2 linked regions of the Arthrobacter globiformis genome follow. The protein of the gene in region 1 interacts with the protein of each later gene in a pairwise test. Links are inferred from orthologs where the notes say so. Each region holds a gene or a part of one and is shown in the gene's direction. Other genes may lie near its edges.

Region 1 (8,775 bases):
GGACGTCGACTTTGAGAATTCCATGATCGAGGCCGTCTCCTACCTGGAGGGGCTGGGCCACCGCCGGTTCTGCTTCGTTGACAGCGGCGGGGCCGAGCATGCACTCAGCGGCTACGGCCCCGTGGTGCGGAGCCGGGCGACCTTTGCCGCGGAAGTGGAGCGCCGGGGGCTGGCATCCGTCCACATCTCGTGCGAGGAATCGCCCATATCAGGTCAGGGCGCCGCCGAAAGGCTGCTCGAAACCGCCCCGGACACGACGGCGGTAATCCTCATGAACGACAACGCGTCGTTCGGCTTCATCAACGGCCTGGACAAGCACGGAATCGACGTGCCCGGCGACATGTCGGTCCTGCTGATTGGCTCAACGCCGGACGGGGCCGCGACGACGGATCCTCGGCTGACCGTCCTCACGCTGCCCAGCACGGAGCTGGGACGCATGGGCGTCGAAACGCTCGTGGATCAGCTCGAGGAGCGGGGCGGCCCCATGCGCCAGGCTGTGGTGATCTGCCGTTTCGAGGAAGGACAGTCGACGGGGCCGGCCCAGCGGGCGCCGTCGTCAGCGGCAGGCTGAGCCAGGCGGGCTGAGAACCGGAAGCTCCTAGTCCTCCGGCTCGCCCAGGCCCCGGGCGGCCAGCGCTTCGCCCGTGTGGCGGGCATAGGCAACAGTGGTGATGAACACCGGCAGGACCAGTGCCCTCGGGTTTCGTTCCAGGCCGCGTGCCCGGGCAGAGTCCCGGACGTCTGCGAATGCCCCGGCGATAAAGGGAATGCTCCGCAGCATGATGGCGATGGTCAGTGCAAAGCGTTCGGGGTCCGCGCCGAAGCGCCGGAACGGGCGGGCCAGGGAAACCACGCCGTCAAGCAGCCGGTGCAGCGGCGTTGTGGCGGTCAGCAGGGATGCGGCCACGACGCACAGCAGGATGTTCAGGACGATCCGCGCGGCAACAGGCCCGCCCAGCTGCCACCACTGGAACGCGCCGATGACTAGCAGGATGGGCAGCAGCGGCCGGACCGCACGGAAGAGGCGCACCGCTCCGGCGCCGCTGAGCAGGAACAGCACGCACACCACAAGGAGGGCCGCGGCGGCGAGCCGCCAGTCGACGATCAGGAACGAGGCCATTCCGCAGGCCAGGACGAGCAGGAACTTCAGCCACAGCGGCATGCGGTGGATCAGGGAGGTGCCGGGCACGTAGTTGGCGAGCAGGAAGCCGTGTCCCCTCACCGGAAGTCCCCGCCTGACAGGCTCCGGGCAGAAAGCGAGCGGTATTGCTCGACGGCGGCGGCAGCACCGCCGTCGTACGCTATCCGTCCGGATTCGACCACCAGGATCCGGTCCATGTCCAGGGCCAGCTCCAGGTCATGGGTGGACATGACGATCTGCTGGCTAAGGCCAGAAAGTGTGCGGCGCAGCAGCTCGCGGTTCCGGAGATCCAGCAGCGTGGAGGGCTCATCGAGCACGAGCACGTCAGGTTCCACCGCCAGCACGGAAGCCAGGGCGAGGAGCTGCCGCTCGCCTCCGGAGAGTTCATAGATGCTCTGGTCAGCCAGCGGCAGCAGCCCGAAACGGTCCAGGGCGGCCGTGGCCTGCTCCCGGCGTTCCTTCCCGTGCCGCACCGAACGCCGGAGGGACAGCTCCACATCCTCACGCCCGGTGGGCATGACCAGCTGGGAGAGGGGATCGGTGAAGACGAAGCCCACCTGCTGCCGCACGGCGCGCACATTGCGGACCGTGTCGGCGCCGTTGACGGTCACTGTCCCTGCCGTGGGGGCAACGAGGCCGTTGAGCATTCGGAGGAGCGTCGACTTGCCGGAACCGTTGGCCCCGATCACGCCGATGCGCTCCTCGGTGAGTTCCAGTGATATGTCCTGGAGCAGAACTTTGGGGTCTGTGCGGCCGTCGACGGCCACGCTGACCCCTGCGTTCCTGAGGGAGATGGTGCTCACTGCTGTGCGGAGGCTTCCGGCGTGGCGCGCTGCTCCGTGGTGGACTTCTGCGGGAGCTGCCGGACGCGGCGGACCAGCAGGTCGGGGAAGGCCTTGTGCAGGGCGATGGCCACCGCCACCGCGAGGACATTCTTGATGATGTCACCCGGGTAGAAGGGCAGATCGGCCAGGAAGGCCTTGGAGAAGTCCAGCTTGGCGTTGACCATCATGCCGGCGATGCCCAGGCCGTGGATCAGCACAATGCTGATAACCATGGCGGCCGCGAACAGGAACACGGCACGGAACTTCACCGTGCGGCGGATGACGACGGCGGCCAGCCAGCCCACCGCCGCGGCGGCGAGGGGGAACGCGATGATGTAGCCGGCCGACGGTCCGGCCAGGATTCCCAGCCCGCTGCGGCCGCCGCTGAAAATGGGGAGTCCGGCGAGCCCAAGCAGGGTATGGAGGCCGACGGCGGCGAACGCGCGGCCGGGGCCGAGGGCGAGCCCGGTCAGCATGACGGCGAGCGTCTGGAGCGTAATGGGGACGCCGAGGCCGCCCACCGGGATGGCCGCAACCAGGGCTGACGCGGCCACGAGCGCGGCGAAGACGGCGATGAGTCCGAGGTCGGTGGCGTTCCAGCGGCTGCGCTTTGCCGGCTGCAGGGTGCCGGCGGAATGGGTCTGGGTCATGGGTGGTCCTGTCGAGAGGGTACAAACAATTATCAGCTGGTCTCGACGTTACTGGCCCGGGAAAAGGTGTATTTTGTGGGTCTTCTACAAGCCGGAGGCTCCGGTGCTTGGTCCACGGCACAAATGGCGGCCCTGCGCACCGGTCAAATGGCGGGCGACGCGTCCGGTTACGTGCTCTTGTTGCGGCCGGTAGACTTGTAGGGGCCGTTCTCTCGGCCACACCTCCGGTACCCACTAGGTTCCATTTTCGTTGTGCCGCGGCGTTCCCTGTTGTGAAAGGCCTTACCTGCTTTGATTACCGTCCAGGATCTTGAACTGCGCGCCGGCGCCCGCCTGCTCATGGACCAGGTGAGCTTCCGCATCGACAAGGGTGACAAGATCGGCCTGGTTGGCCGCAATGGCGCCGGTAAGACTACCCTGACCCGCGTTCTTGCCGGCGAGGGCCTCCCGGCCGCCGGCAAGGTAACCCGCAGCGGCGAGATCGGCTACCTGCCGCAGGACCCCCGCACGCCGGACATGGAACAGTTGGCCCGAGACAGGATCCTGTCCGCGCGCGGCCTGGATGTCGTCGTCGGGAAGCTCAAGAAGGCCCACGAGGAAATGGCCAGTGACGACGCGGCAGTCCAGCGCAAGGCCATGAACCGGTACGACCGGCTGGAATCCGAGTTCCTCGCGGGCGGCGGTTATGCGGCCGAAGCGGAAGCGGCGGCCATTTCCTCCAACCTTGCGTTGCCGGACCGCATCCTGAACCAGCCGCTGAAGACGCTCTCCGGCGGCCAGCGCCGCCGCGTGGAGCTTGCCCGGATTTTGTACTCCGGGGCAGAGACCATGCTGCTGGATGAGCCCACGAACCACCTGGACGCAGATTCCATCTCCTGGCTCCGGGACTTCCTGAAGAACCACCAGGGCGGGCTGATCGTGATCAGCCACGACACCGAACTGCTGGAAGCAACCGTGAACAAGGTGTTTCTGCTGGATGCCAACCGCGCCCAGATCGATTTCTACAACATGGACTGGAAGCGCTACCTAACGCAGCGCGAGACCGACGAACGCGCCCGCAAGCGCGAACGGGCCAACGCCGAGAAGAAGGCCCAGGTCCTGATGGACCAGGCCAACAAGATGCGCGCCAAGGCCACCAAGGCCGTCGCCGCGCAGAACATGGCCAAGCGCGCCGAGCGGCTGCTCAGCGGCCTGGAGGCCGTCCGCGAGAACGACCGCGTGGCGGCATTGCGCTTCCCGGACCCGTCCCCCTGCGGCAAGACCCCGCTCACGGCCGAGGGCCTCAGCAAGTCCTACGGTTCGCTGGAGATCTTCACCGACGTGGACCTCGCCATCGACCGCGGCTCCAAGGTGGTCATCCTCGGCCTCAACGGTGCCGGCAAGACCACCCTGCTGCGGATGCTCGCCGGCGTGGACCGCCCGGACACCGGCGACATCGTTCCCGGGCACGGACTCAAGGTGGGCTACTACGCCCAGGAACACGAAACCCTGGACCACGACCGGACAGTCCTCGAAAACATGCGTTCCTCTGCGCCGGATATGAAGGACGCGGAGGTCCGCGGCATCCTGGGCTCGTTCCTGTTCTCCGGTGACGACGTCGACAAGCCCGCCGGAGTGCTCTCCGGCGGTGAGAAGACCCGTCTGGCGCTGGCCACCATCGTGGCCTCCAGCGCGAACGTTCTCCTCCTGGACGAGCCCACCAACAACCTCGACCCTGCCAGCCGCGCCGAGATCCTGGGCGCACTGCGCAACTACACCGGCGCCGTCGTCCTGGTCAGCCACGACGAAGGCGCCGTTGAGGCCCTCAACCCGGAGCGCGTGGTGCTGCTGCCCGACGGCGTTGAGGACCTCTGGAACGAGGACTACCTGGACCTCATCACGCTGGCCTAGTTTCACCGGGGGCTGGCCGGTGTGCCAGCTATCGCTGCCAGGCCTCGCTGAGGCCTTGAAGGTCAGGCCCCCTGATCAGACTGGTTCCATGGAAGCCATTGGGGGGTTCACCGCAGACCGGGCCGGATGGCCTGGTGCCGGTGGGTTGGCTACTGCCGACGGGTTGGCTACTGCCGGCGCCAACGCCCTTCAGAGCCTTCCTGCTGCGGCGGACGTGGTGGACCGCAGCCTTGATCTGCTGACTTCCAGCGCGATCACCGCCGAAGACACGGCGTTGTGGGGTTTCGGGCAGGCCGCGGATTTCGCGGGCCGGGTCGAGCGGCTCTCCCGTCACGTGGAGTTTCTGCAGGTGGTGGCCGCCGGCGCGGTGGACCGGGCCCGCACCGGGGCGCTCACCGGCGCGACGTCACCCCTCGACCCGACCGCTGCCGTCTCCGGTGGCGAGCCGGCTCCGGGGGATGACGGGTCCCGCAACACTGTCGAGTTCCTGCAGGCGAGGCTGAGGATCCCGGCCGGCGAAGCCCGCCGCCGGCTCGGCCTGGCCGGCGCCGTGCTGCCCCGGGCTGGTTTCGGCGGCCAGCAGCTCCCTCCCCGCTACGAAGAACTCGCCGCCGCGATCAGCACCGCCCAGATCAGCTCCCGCGCCGGGACCACCATCACTCTGGCCCTGGACCGGGCCCGGCACCTCACCACCCCGGCCCTCAGCACCGAGATGGAACACGCCCTGACCCGCACCGCCATCGACAACGACGCCGACTTCCTTACCCGGGTCACCAAACACTGGACCGAGGCCATCGACCAGGACGGGACCGAACCCTCCGAAGCAGCCCTCCGCCAAATCCAAGGCGCCTTCATCCGCCGCCCCAAACACGGCCTGCAGCACCTGGAAATCTACGCCACCACCGAACAGTTCGAAACCCTCACCACCGTCATGAACACCGCCACCAACCCCCGCACCCCGGCACCAACTACCGCGACCTCCTCGGCGAACTCCACCAACGACAAGGAGCACTGTGGGCCCAGGGCGCGCGGGGTCCCCGGTCGGCTTATACCGGCCGGACCGGCGACGGCACCGCATTGTTCGGGTTCACCGGCCCGGTGAACCCGGCCACGATCCGCAAAATCGCCTGCGACGCCGACATCATCCCCGTCGTCCTCGGCAGCGAAGGCCGCATCCTGGACATCGGCCGCGCCTCACGGGTCTTCCCGCCCCACATCCCCACCATCATTTGATCCACAAGGAACACTGGCACATCGAAGTCACCGCCGAAGTCCCCTGGTTCAAACCCCCACCAGAACTCGACCCCCACCGCAACAACTACTTCCGCTCACGACCCCAACACGAATGAAACTGGCCCGAGCACTCAGCACCCGAGCCTGGGCGTCTGTATTGCGACACAGCTGGCCGTATCTGATAAAGAACGTGAACTGCCCAGCAGCGCGCCGCTGCAGCGGGGGTTCGCTGTCTTCGAGCCGTACCGCAGCAGTCAGCCTGGTGGTCAGCCTCCGCTTCGGTGGCTAAGCTCGTCCCGCTGTGACATATGCATTCCCAAACCCCATCAGCCGCACTCGAGGAGAGCATCATGAGCGCTACCTACACCTTCGACATCTTTTCCAGCCTCGACGGCTTCGGCTCCCACAACGGAAACTGGGGCGGCTACTGGGGCAAGCAAGGCCCCGAGCTGCTCGAGCACCGCCTCGCCTTATACGGCGAGGAGCAGCGAATGGTCTTCGGGGCCAACACGTACCGGGCGTTCGCGCAGATGCTGGCCGCAAGCACCGAGGAGTCCGAGGTCCGTGACCCCTGGGTCGCACGGATGAGGAACCTGCCGGCAACGGTGGTGTCGACCACGCTGCAAGAACCGCTCGACTGGCCGGACGCAGCTGTCGCGAGTGGCGACGCGGTGGACGTCGTCGCCCGGCTCAAGGAAGAGTCAGCAGTGCCGCTGCGCTCCCACGGCAGCCTGTCGATGAACCGGGCACTGATGGCCGCCGGTCTGGTGGACCGCGTCCAGGTGACTGTCTTCCCCGTGATCACCGGCCAGACCGGGGCGGAGCCGATCTTCCGTGGCGCGGCCGACTTCGACCTCGAGCTGATCGAAACCCGGACGCTCGATGGCCACACCCAAGAGCTCATCTACCGGCCCACCCTGCATGTCTGAATTGAAGGCAACCGGACGCAACACCTACTTCCGCTCACGACGCCAAAGGATTGAGCCGGCCCCCGGCGGCACTCACCGCACGCGTAATGCGTGGGCGTCCGTGATGCGCTGCAGCTCGCCGTAGCTGATGGAGAACATGGAGTGATGGTCGCCGGCTCCGGCCCAGAGCGTTGGGTGCTCTTCGAGCGAGGCATCCAGCAGGGTGCGGATCTTGGCAGGATGGCCCACCGGCGCAACGCCGCCCACCTCCTGGCCGGTGTGGTGCAGCACGAAATCCGGGGCCGCGCGGCGGATCCGTCCGGTGCCCAGCTGGGAGGCGACCAGCCCGACGTCCACTTTCGCGGCGCCGCTGGCGAGGATCAGCAGGGGAGTACCGTCCACTTCGAACACCAGGCTGTTGGTGATTGCCGCAACGTCGCAGCCGAGCGCGTCAGCCGCGGCGGCCGCCGTCGGAACCGCACCGGGAAGAACCGTGACTGTGTCGCGGGCGCCTGCGGCGGTAAGAGCGCGGCGCACGTTGGCCACCGGGTCGGCAAGGATATCCGCACCCCGGTCGTCAGTAGCCTTGGGCATCCAGGATCGCGTCTTCCTCTTCTTCAGCCGTCGGCCGCCTGCGCTTCCGGGGCGCCGGCGGACGACGGCGGGCTCCCGCGGCGGTGTGGGCAGGCTCGCCGTCCAACGCCTCGGCGTCCTCGGCATCCATCGCGGCGTTGCGTGCCTGCTGCCGGGCAGCGTAACCAAAGCCCACGAACATGAGGACGCCGAAGGCAAACCACTGCAGCGAGTAGGACAGGTGCGTTCCCTCGTCCACCGAGGGCATGGGGAACGGCTGTGGCATGTCGGCCACCGGTGGCGTCTCTGACGCGAGCTGCCCGTAGGCCCCTGTCAGGAGCGGATAGCCGAGCTCGGCGGCGTAAGTGGGCAGGTCAATGGAGGCGAGCTGGCCCTCCGGAGCGCCGCGCTGGAGCGTGGGTTCGCTGTGCTTGAGCCGCACTACTGCCGTGATCTGCCCGGACGGCGGCGCCGGAATGGAGTCCGGCCGGCCGGGGGTCTTGTTGCCGATCGGTAGCCAGCCGCGGTCAATCACCACTGTCTCGCCCGACACGAGCTTGAACGGCACCACCACTTCATACCCGGGCTGCCCGTTCAGGGGCCGGTTACGAACGATCCGCTGCCCGTCGACGTCATAGCTGCCCTGGAGCTTGACCTGGGTCCATTCCCTGGACGGATCCAGCTGGTTGAATTCAGCGCGGGCCTGATCAAAGGTGATGGGAGTTGCCGAGTAATTCGACGTTACCCGCTGAATTTCCGCCAGGGTCTCCGCCCGGCGATCCATCTGCCAGCGGCCAAGGAACACGCAGCCGGTGGCGAAGATCGCGGCCAGCAGGAGGTAGCCCAGCCACTTGCTGGAAAACAGGAACTTGTACATTCAGCTGTTCCCGCCGGTCTCTGCGGCCTCGAGCGGCACGGTCTCCTTCCAAAGGCCGCGCGTCTGCAGGTAATCCTCCAGCCACGCCTTGTGCTCACCGCACGCCAGCCACACCTTGCGGCGGTCAGGCGTGTGGATCTTGGGATTGTTCCACAGCAGCTGCCAGGACGCGTCGGCCCGGCAGGCTTTGCGGGAGCACGTGGCCGCGGATGCCGGTCCGGCAAGATCACCGCTGCCGCCACCCAGGTTGAAAATGTTCATGAAGCTTTCTGTCCCCGGCCGTCGTCGTCTTCTTCGTCATCAGCAATGAGTTCGCCCTGGAGCACCGCCGGTTCATCCGCGGTGTCGGCGCCTTCCGCAGTCCCGGAGTCGTCGGCCGCTCCCAGCTCGGCGTACGGCGTGTAATCGAGCAGCGCATCGCTGTGGATCTCCGCCTTGTCCGAACCGTTGGCGATCACAACAGCGACCCACGGCAGGAATACCGCGCCCGCCACGGCAACCAACTTGAACCAGCCGTCCACCACGAAGATCAGGATCAGGCACACCATGCGGATACCCATGGCGAGGGCGTACTTGATCATGCGCTCCCGCATGTCTTCGGAATGCGCTGCGGCGGCGTCCGTGATGCTGATTACTTCCGGATGGCCGGCGGCTGCTTCACGCTTCCCGGGCGTCTGCT
Region 2 (7,872 bases), 570 kb from region 1 along the record:
GCCCCGCTCCAAGCCCTCAGGCCGGCACCTGGATCTACCGTCCATGGCACCTATATTTACTGTCCATAAGGATTGCAGTCTACAGGAGCAACGTGCCGCTACAGAGGACTGAAGCTGCTCATCCTGCCCGTCCGGAATCGGTGCCCGCGCATGATGGATAGGACACCGTTCGGGGCCCGTCTGGACGGCTATTTCGCCATAAATCGGACGGTACATGATTTGGGTCACCCTTATTGGCAGTTAAGCCGGAACGGTCACTAGACTGGCAAGGGTCTGGGTTCATAGGACACAGAAACTGGTTCGATTGTTGTGCCGTGGCACCTTAGGCGACCAGAGGGAAATCAAACTCATGGAAGAGGCGTATTTCAAGTGCCAGAGCAGCCTAGCCACCGTCTGCCAGAGGAATTTGGTGGAAACGAGTGGCTCGTTGACGAACTGTACGAGCGTTACCAACAGGACAAGAATACGGTCGATGCCAAATGGTGGCCCCTGTTCGAATCATTCGACAGCGGCAACGGTCCATCTTCCAACGGCGTACCGGCTGTGACGGCCCCGGCGGCCAATCCGGCTACCCGCGAACTGCCCGTTGTCACTCCCCCGGCGCCCGCGCAGGCACCGGCATCCGCTCCTCCCGCGGCCCAGGCGCCTGCGGCAGCACCGGCACCGGCGCCGGCAGCAGCCCCCGCCCAGCCCGCACCCGCCAAGAAGGCTCCGGCAACGGTGGCCCGCGACGGCTCGAAGAAGACCGAGGCGGGCACCGGCGCCCAGCCCATCCCGGCCCAGCTGCCGAAGAACGTCAAGGCTCCCACCGCCCCCGAGGAGGACGTCGTTTCCGTTCTCCGCGGACCGGCCAAGGCCATTGCGTCGAACATGGTCACGAGCCTTGAGGTGCCCACCGCCACCAGTGTCAGGGCAGTCCCGGCCAAGCTCCTGATCGACAACCGGGTTGTCATCAACTCCAACCTGGCCCGCGCACGCGGCGGCAAGGTCTCCTTCACCCACCTCATCGGCTACGCCGTTGTCCGGGCGCTGTCCCAGTTCCCGTCCATGAACGTGTACTACGACGAGGTCGACGGCAAGCCCGTGGCGGTCCAGCCGGCACACGTGAACTTCGGCATCGCCATTGACATGCCCAAGCCCGACGGCACCCGCCTTCTGATGGTTCCCAACATCAAGAAGGCCGAAACCATGAACTTTGCGGAGTTCTGGCACACCTATGAAGACCTCATCAAGCGTGCCCGCAACGGCAAGCTGACCGCGGATGACCACGCGGGCACCACCGTGTCCCTGACCAACCCGGGCGGCATCGGCACCGTACACTCCGTACCCCGTCTGTCGAAGGGCCAGGCAGCCATCATCGGCGTCGGCGCCCTCGACTACCCGGCCGAATGGCAGGGCGCGAGCGAGAAGATCATCGCCCAGAACGCCATCAGCAAGATCCTCACCCTGACCTCCACCTACGACCACCGCGTCATCCAGGGTGCAGGCAGCGGCGAATTCCTCAAGCTCGTCCACTCCCTGCTCCTGGGCGCGCAGGACTTCTACGACGAGATCTTCGAAGCCCTGCGCATTCCGTACGAGCCTGTGCGCTGGAGCCCGGACCTGCAGGTGGACCCCTCCGACCAGATCAACAAGGTCGCCCGGATCCAGCAGCTGATCCACTCCTACCGCGTTCGCGGCCACCTCATGGCGGACACCGATCCCCTCGAGTACGTCCAGCGCAAGCACCCCGACCTCGATGTCCTCACCTACGGCCTGACCCTGTGGGACCTCGACCGCGAGTGGCCCACGGGCGGCTTCGGCGGCAAGCCGATGCTCAAGTTCCGCGACATCCTCGGCGTGCTCCGGGACGCCTACTGCCGCACCACGGGCATCGAATACATGCACATTCAGGACCCGGCCGAGCGCAAGTGGTTCCAGGACCAGCTGGAGCACCCGTACTCCAAGCCGAGCCGCGACGAGCAGCTGCGCATTGTCTCCAAGCTGAACGCCGCAGAGGCCTTCGAGACCTTCCTGCAGACCAAGTTCGTGGGCCAGAAGCGGTTCTCGCTCGAGGGCGGGGAATCGCTGATTCCGCTGCTGGACGCCATCATCTCTGACGCTGCCGACGACGCACTGGACGAGGTTGCCATCGGCATGGCCCACCGCGGCCGCCTGAACGTGCTGACCAACATCGCCGGCAAGACCTACGCCCAGGTGTTCCGCGAGTTCGAAGGCACCCAGGATCCGCGCTCCGTGCAGGGTTCCGGGGACGTCAAGTACCACCTCGGCACCGAAGGCACGTTCACGTCGGACAACGGCAAGGAGACCAAGGTCTACCTGGCCGCCAACCCCTCCCACCTCGAGGCCGTTGATTCGGTCCTGGAGGGCATCGTCCGCGCCAAGCAGGACCGCCTGGACCAGGGGCAGTCGTTCCCCGTGCTGCCAATCATGGTCCACGGTGACGCGGCCTTCGCCGGCCAGGGTGTTGTGGCGGAAACGCTCAACCTGTCCCAGCTGCGCGGCTACCGCACCGGCGGAACCATCCACATCGTGGTAAACAACCAGGTTGGCTTCACCACTGCGCCGTCCGCCTCGCGTTCGTCCACGTACTCCACGGACGTCGCCAAGATGATCCAGGCTCCGGTGTTCCACGTGAACGGCGACGACCCCGAGGCAGTTGTCCGCATCGGCCAGCTCGCCTACGAGTTCCGCCAGCGGTTCCACAAGGACGTTGTCATCGACATGGTCTGCTACCGCCGCCGTGGCCACAACGAGGGCGACGACCCCTCGATGACGCAACCGCTGATGTACAACCTCATCGAGGCCAAGCGGTCCGTGCGCAAGCTCTACACCGAGTCCCTGATCGGCCGTGGTGACATCACCGAGGAAGAAGCCGAGCAGCTGCTCCGTGACTACCAGGAACGCCTCGAGCGCGTCTTCGCCGAAACCCACGCGGCCCAGACTTCGCCCATTCCGATCATCACCGCCGACTCGGCAGCGGTATCGGACATCGAGCGTCCCCAGGCACAGCAGTCGGACATCGGAACGAACGCCCCGGCGTCGACGGCGATCTCGGCCGACACCCTGGCCCGCATCGGCAAGGCGCACGTGGAGATCCCCGAAGGCTTCACCGTCCACGCCAAGCTCAAGCAGCTGCTGGAGAAGCGTGAACAGATGTCCCGTGAAGGCGGCATCGACTGGGGCTTCGGCGAAATCGCTGCCTTCGGCTCCCTGATCATGGAGGGCGTACCCGTACGCCTTGCCGGCCAGGATTCCCGCCGCGGCACGTTCGTCCAGCGCCACGCTGTGTTCCACGACCGCGCCAACGGCAACGAATGGCTGCCGCTCGGCAACCTGTCGGACAACCAGGCCAAGCTCTGGATCTACGACTCGCTGCTGTCCGAATACGCGGCCATGGGCTTCGAATACGGCTACTCTGTGGAGCGCCCCGACGCCCTGGTCCTGTGGGAAGCGCAATTCGGCGACTTCGTCAACGGCGCGCAGACCATCATCGATGAGTTCATCTCGTCCGCCGAGCAGAAGTGGGGCCAGCGCTCGTCGCTCGTGCTGATGCTTCCGCACGGCTACGAGGGACAGGGCCCGGACCACTCCTCGGCCCGCATCGAACGCTTCCTGCAGCTGTGTGCCGAGGAAAACATGATCGTCGCCAACCCGACGACGGCGGCGTCGCACTTCCACCTGCTGCGCCGCCAGGCCTACAGCCGGCCCCGCAAGCCGCTCATCATCTTCACGCCGAAGCAGCTGCTGCGCCTCAAGGCCGCTGCCTCGTCCGTGGAGGACTTCACCACCGGCGGTTTCCGCCCGGTGATCGGTGAACACGAGATGCTGCAGGCGGACGCCGTGGACCGCGTACTCCTGGTCTCCGGACGCCTGTACTACGACCTGCTGTCCACGCGGCAGAAGACGGGCGACAAGTCGACGGCGATCATCCGCGTCGAGCAGCTGTACCCGCTGCCGCAGGCGGAGATCGAAGCCGAACTGGCCAAGTACCCGAACGCGGAAGTTGTGTGGGCGCAGGACGAGCCCGCCAACCAGGGTCCGTGGCCGTTCATGGGTCTGCACCTGCCGACCGCCCTGGACCTGAAGGTGCGCCTGGTTTCACGCCCGGCCTCAGCTTCCACCGCGGCCGGCTCCATGAAGCGCCACGCTGCGGAGCAGGATGCGCTGCTGAAGCAGGCTTTCGCCCGTAAGTAGCAGAACAGCTGCCCGGCCGGACGGTGACATACCGTTCCAGCCGGGCAGCTCTGTTTAATCGGCATGAGTTAATGGACCTTTAGTGTTGGCATACAAACGGTCCGTATCCGGGACACGCCCTCCCAACAAGTGAAGAGGTAGTAGTGGAAGACAGGAAGCTGCGGATTGCAGCTGTTGGAGATGAACTGCTCGCCGGGCTCGGCGATCCCCGGGCGCTCGGGTGGCTGGGCCGGGTCCTCGCCCGCACTCCGCAGGACGGCATGACGGTGGAGAGCTTTTCCCTTCCGTGCCCGCAGGAAGGCACCGAGGGCCTGTCGGCGCGCTGGCTCGAGGAGGCCGGCCGCAGGTTCAGCGATTCTCATGAGAACCGCCTGGTCATCGGGCTCTCCGGCCGGGATATTGAGTTCGGGCTGTCCACCGCCCGGAGCCGGCTCAATCTCGCCAACATCCTGGATTCGGCCACCCAGAAGAGGCTGGAGGTCTTCGTCGTGGGACCGCCGCCTACACTCGACCCGGTGCAGAACCACCGCCTCGCCGAGCTGAACACAGCCTTTGCCGACGTGACCACCCGGCGCAAGCACCTCTACGTCGACACGTTTTCACCGCTGCTGAACCATGAGCAGTGGCGCCAGGACCTCGCAGCCAACGGTGGCTCGCCCGGGCAGGCGGGCTACGGGCTGATGGCATGGCTGGTGCTGCACCGGGGCTGGTTCCAGTGGCTCGGAATGGACACCCCGGACTAGGAAAACCCACTCGCGATATATCTTGATCTTACGGCGGCAGCGGACTAGCGTGGCTTCCACGGACACGATATATCTCAAGTGGAGGGAATCATGGAAGAGAATTCCTGGACCGTCACCGGCCCGCAGACCATGGATGTCGACGGCGTCTCGCACCTTAAGGTGGGCATTGTCCGGGGCAGGCTGGACATCGTCACGCACGACGAGGCCGTTGTCCGCATCGAGGTGTCGGAGGTGCTCGGCGATCCGCTGGCGATCTCCATGACCGGCGGCCGCCTCGAAATCCGCCACCAGCTGCACGGACCGCAGGGCTGGTTCAAAAACCTGATGAACTCGGTCAACAACAGCAGCAACAACTCCGTGGTCATCAGCATCGCCGTCCCTGCCGGCGTTGAGGTCGAGGCGGGCACTGTCAGCGGGGACGGTCTGGTCTCGGGTGTCCACGGACGGACCCGGCTGAGCACCGTCACGGGATCACTGCTGGCCGACGGGACCTCCGGTGACCTGCACGTCAACACAGTCAGCGGCGAAGTGATCGCCCGCAACCACAGCGGCGTCCTGACGGCCAAGAGCGTCTCCGGCGAGGTCACGGCGTCCGGCCAGTTCACCAACATCCGGGCCAACACTGTCAGCGGCGACATGAGCTTTGACCTGCACGGCTTCACCCATGACTTCGGTGCGAACTCGGTGTCCGGGGACCTGACCGTCCGCGTACCGCACGACGTCGGCGTGGACATCGTGGCCCAGTCAGCCAGCGGGCCTGTGGTCATCGACGACCGGAAGTACGGCCACCCCGGCGGCAAGGTACAGACCATCTCGGGCCCGGACGCCAAACTCATGCTGGTCCGGACCAATTCGGTGTCCGGGAAGACGTCCATCTTCCACGGCCAGGCGCCAGCCACCGCGGAACAGGCGCTCTGATGCCTCCCGTCTTTGCCCACGGCGCCCTCCGGCTCTATCTGCTGGCACTCCTCGAGGCAGGCCCGAAGCACGGGTATGAACTCATCAAGGCGCTCAGCGACCGGTTCGGCGGCACCTACTCTCCCAGCGCAGGCACCATCTATCCGCGCCTCGGCAAGCTTGAGGAGGAAGGCCTGGTGGCCACGGAATCCCAGGGGCGCCGCACCAACTACCGCATCACCGCGGCGGGCCTGGCTGAACTGGACAGCCGGCGCGAGGAGCTGAAGACCGTGGAGAACGACATTGCGGCGTCCGTCCGCCGGCTCGCCGATGACCTCCGAGCCGACATCCGCAGCAACATGCGCGGACTGCGGGCGGACCTGGCGGCCACAGCGGAAGCGGCACGCACCGCTGCCAGGTCGGCGGACCTGGCCGGCCAGGGCCGCTACACCGCCGAGGGGCAGCGCATGCTAAAGGAAGCGGAGATGCTCCTGCAGGCGTTCCGCGATGACATCCGCGCCGAGCTTCGACTGCAAACCAGCGCCCGGCCCATGACACCCGTGGCCCTGGAAACGGTGCGGACCGTCCTGGACCAGGCCCGGGTCTCGATCCGCAACTCACTGTAGCCGCTACTGGGCACCGGCAGCCGCGGCGTCTCCCTGCGCCCCCGCACCGCTCCCGGTTCGCGGCCTGTCCCCTGATATGGGAGACTGGAGGGCAACTCTTTTGGGTAACGAAATTAAGGAGGCCAGCTATGAGCAAACGTGCACGTAAGCGTCGTGACCGTAAGCGTGGCGGCGCGAACCACGGGAAGCGCCCCAACACCTAAGCCACGGCTTGAACCGAAGCTTAAACGCGATGCCCCCGCTACCAGCAAGGTAGCGGGGGCATCGCGTTTAAGTCAGGAAACCCGTCAGGCGTCCACCGGCCGGATGGTGTGGATCCGTTCCAGAATCGCGTTCTTAAGGTTTTCCGGCGCCGCCTCGGTACAGGAACGCTTCACTACTTTCCGGATGACGCACTCAAGATCGTACTGCTGGGCGCATTCCGGACACTCATCGAGGTGGTGCTTGATCTCCGCAAGGTCGCTGCGGGTCAAAGCTCCGTCCAGATACTCGTAGATGCGCTGCATCCTTGTGTCATCGCAATCGCCCAATCCCTGGCAGTCGCTCATTTCGCGTTCTCCTGTTTCTTGCTTTCCGTTGCCGCCGTGGCGTCTGCAGCAGCCTTGAATCCCCGGTCGGCGGCGTAGTCCGCCAGCATGTCCCGCAGCATCTTCCGGCCCCGGTGGAGCCGGGACATCACAGTGCCGATGGGGGTGTTCATGATGTCCGAAATTTCCTTGTACGCGAAGCCCTCGACGTCGGCGAAGTACACGGCCAGCCGGAACTCCTCCGGGATGGCCTGCAGGGCCCGCTTGACGTCCGAATCCGGCAGGTGGTCCAAAGCCTCGGCCTCCGCGGACCGCAGACCGCTGGAAGTGTGGGACTCGGCACGGGCAAGCTGCCAGTCCTCGATGGTGTCCGAATTGGACTGCAGGGGTTCCCGCTGCCGCTTCCGGTACAGGTTGATGTAGGTGTTCGTCAGGATCCGGTACAGCCAGGCCTTCAGGTTGGTGCCCGGCTTGTACTGATGGAACGCCGAGAACGCCTTGGTATACGCCTCCTGCACGAGGTCCTCGGCATCGGCCGGGTTCCGCGCCATGCGCATGGCCGCCGAATACAGCTGGTCCACGTACTGCATGGCGTCGCGCTCAAACCGGGCCCGGCGCGCTTCGGCGCTCTCCGAGCCGACGTCGATATCCTCTGCCGCTTCAGCGGCGGGTGACGTGCCATTCTCCGGGATGCCGTTGGCGGCGTCCTCCTGTGCGGCCTGTACGGCCGGATCCACGGTGCTCATTGCCTTCAAGTCTACTTTGATCGGCGCCGGCCGCCCCTGACGACGTGCCGTACCGGAGTCCGGGCCGGGGAAGCCGTCCTGGCCCGGGAAGGCACTCCCTGCCTCAAGCGCGTCGGTTTCCGGCACCACAAACGGC

What was found.
Region 2: the proteins of QFZ23_RS13395 (region 1) and QFZ23_RS16135 interact in binary tests that used the Escherichia coli proteins (3 or more experiments, as listed by UniProt). The link is inferred for Arthrobacter globiformis from one-to-one orthologs.

The regions. Positions count from the first base shown.
Region 1 is NZ_JAUSZX010000001.1:2,869,650-2,878,424, forward strand. The notes cover bases 2,277-5,205. They hold QFZ23_RS13395 (ABC-F family ATP-binding cassette domain-containing protein), read left to right. Parts: upstream 2,277-2,906; coding sequence 2,907-4,505; downstream 4,506-5,205. Other genes in these bases: QFZ23_RS13390 (biotin transporter BioY), read right to left, coding at 2,277-2,615; QFZ23_RS13400 (DUF222 domain-containing protein), read left to right, coding at 4,594-5,205. Also shown: QFZ23_RS13375 (LacI family DNA-binding transcriptional regulator), read left to right, coding at 1-571; QFZ23_RS13380 (energy-coupling factor transporter transmembrane component T family protein), read right to left, coding at 599-1,222; QFZ23_RS13385 (energy-coupling factor ABC transporter ATP-binding protein), read right to left, coding at 1,219-1,944; more of QFZ23_RS13390, read right to left, coding at 1,941-2,276; more of QFZ23_RS13400, read left to right, coding at 5,206-5,607; QFZ23_RS13405 (hypothetical protein), read left to right, coding at 5,604-5,738; QFZ23_RS13410 (dihydrofolate reductase family protein), read left to right, coding at 6,089-6,667; QFZ23_RS13415 (YbaK/EbsC family protein), read right to left, coding at 6,740-7,240; QFZ23_RS13420 (SURF1 family cytochrome oxidase biogenesis protein), read right to left, coding at 7,224-8,096; QFZ23_RS13425 (hypothetical protein), read right to left, coding at 8,097-8,357; QFZ23_RS13430 (DUF3099 domain-containing protein), read right to left, coding at 8,354-8,775. UniProt on the Escherichia coli protein: Genetic data indicate it may be involved in ribosome assembly or function.
Region 2 is NZ_JAUSZX010000001.1:3,443,966-3,451,837, forward strand. Bases 24-4,397 are described here. They hold QFZ23_RS16135 (multifunctional oxoglutarate decarboxylase/oxoglutarate dehydrogenase thiamine pyrophosphate-binding subunit/dihydrolipoyllysine-residue succinyltransferase subunit), read left to right. Parts: upstream 24-369; coding sequence 370-4,197; downstream 4,198-4,397. Other genes in these bases: QFZ23_RS16140 (GDSL-type esterase/lipase family protein), read left to right, coding at 4,341-4,397. In the rest of the region: more of QFZ23_RS16140, read left to right, coding at 4,398-4,940; QFZ23_RS16145 (DUF4097 family beta strand repeat-containing protein), read left to right, coding at 5,031-5,858; QFZ23_RS16150 (PadR family transcriptional regulator), read left to right, coding at 5,858-6,463; QFZ23_RS23795 (50S ribosomal protein bL37), read left to right, coding at 6,592-6,666; rsrA (mycothiol system anti-sigma-R factor), read right to left, coding at 6,751-7,011; QFZ23_RS16160 (sigma-70 family RNA polymerase sigma factor), read right to left, coding at 7,008-7,736. UniProt on the Escherichia coli protein: E1 component of the 2-oxoglutarate dehydrogenase (OGDH) complex which catalyzes the decarboxylation of 2-oxoglutarate, the first step in the conversion of 2-oxoglutarate to succinyl-CoA and CO(2).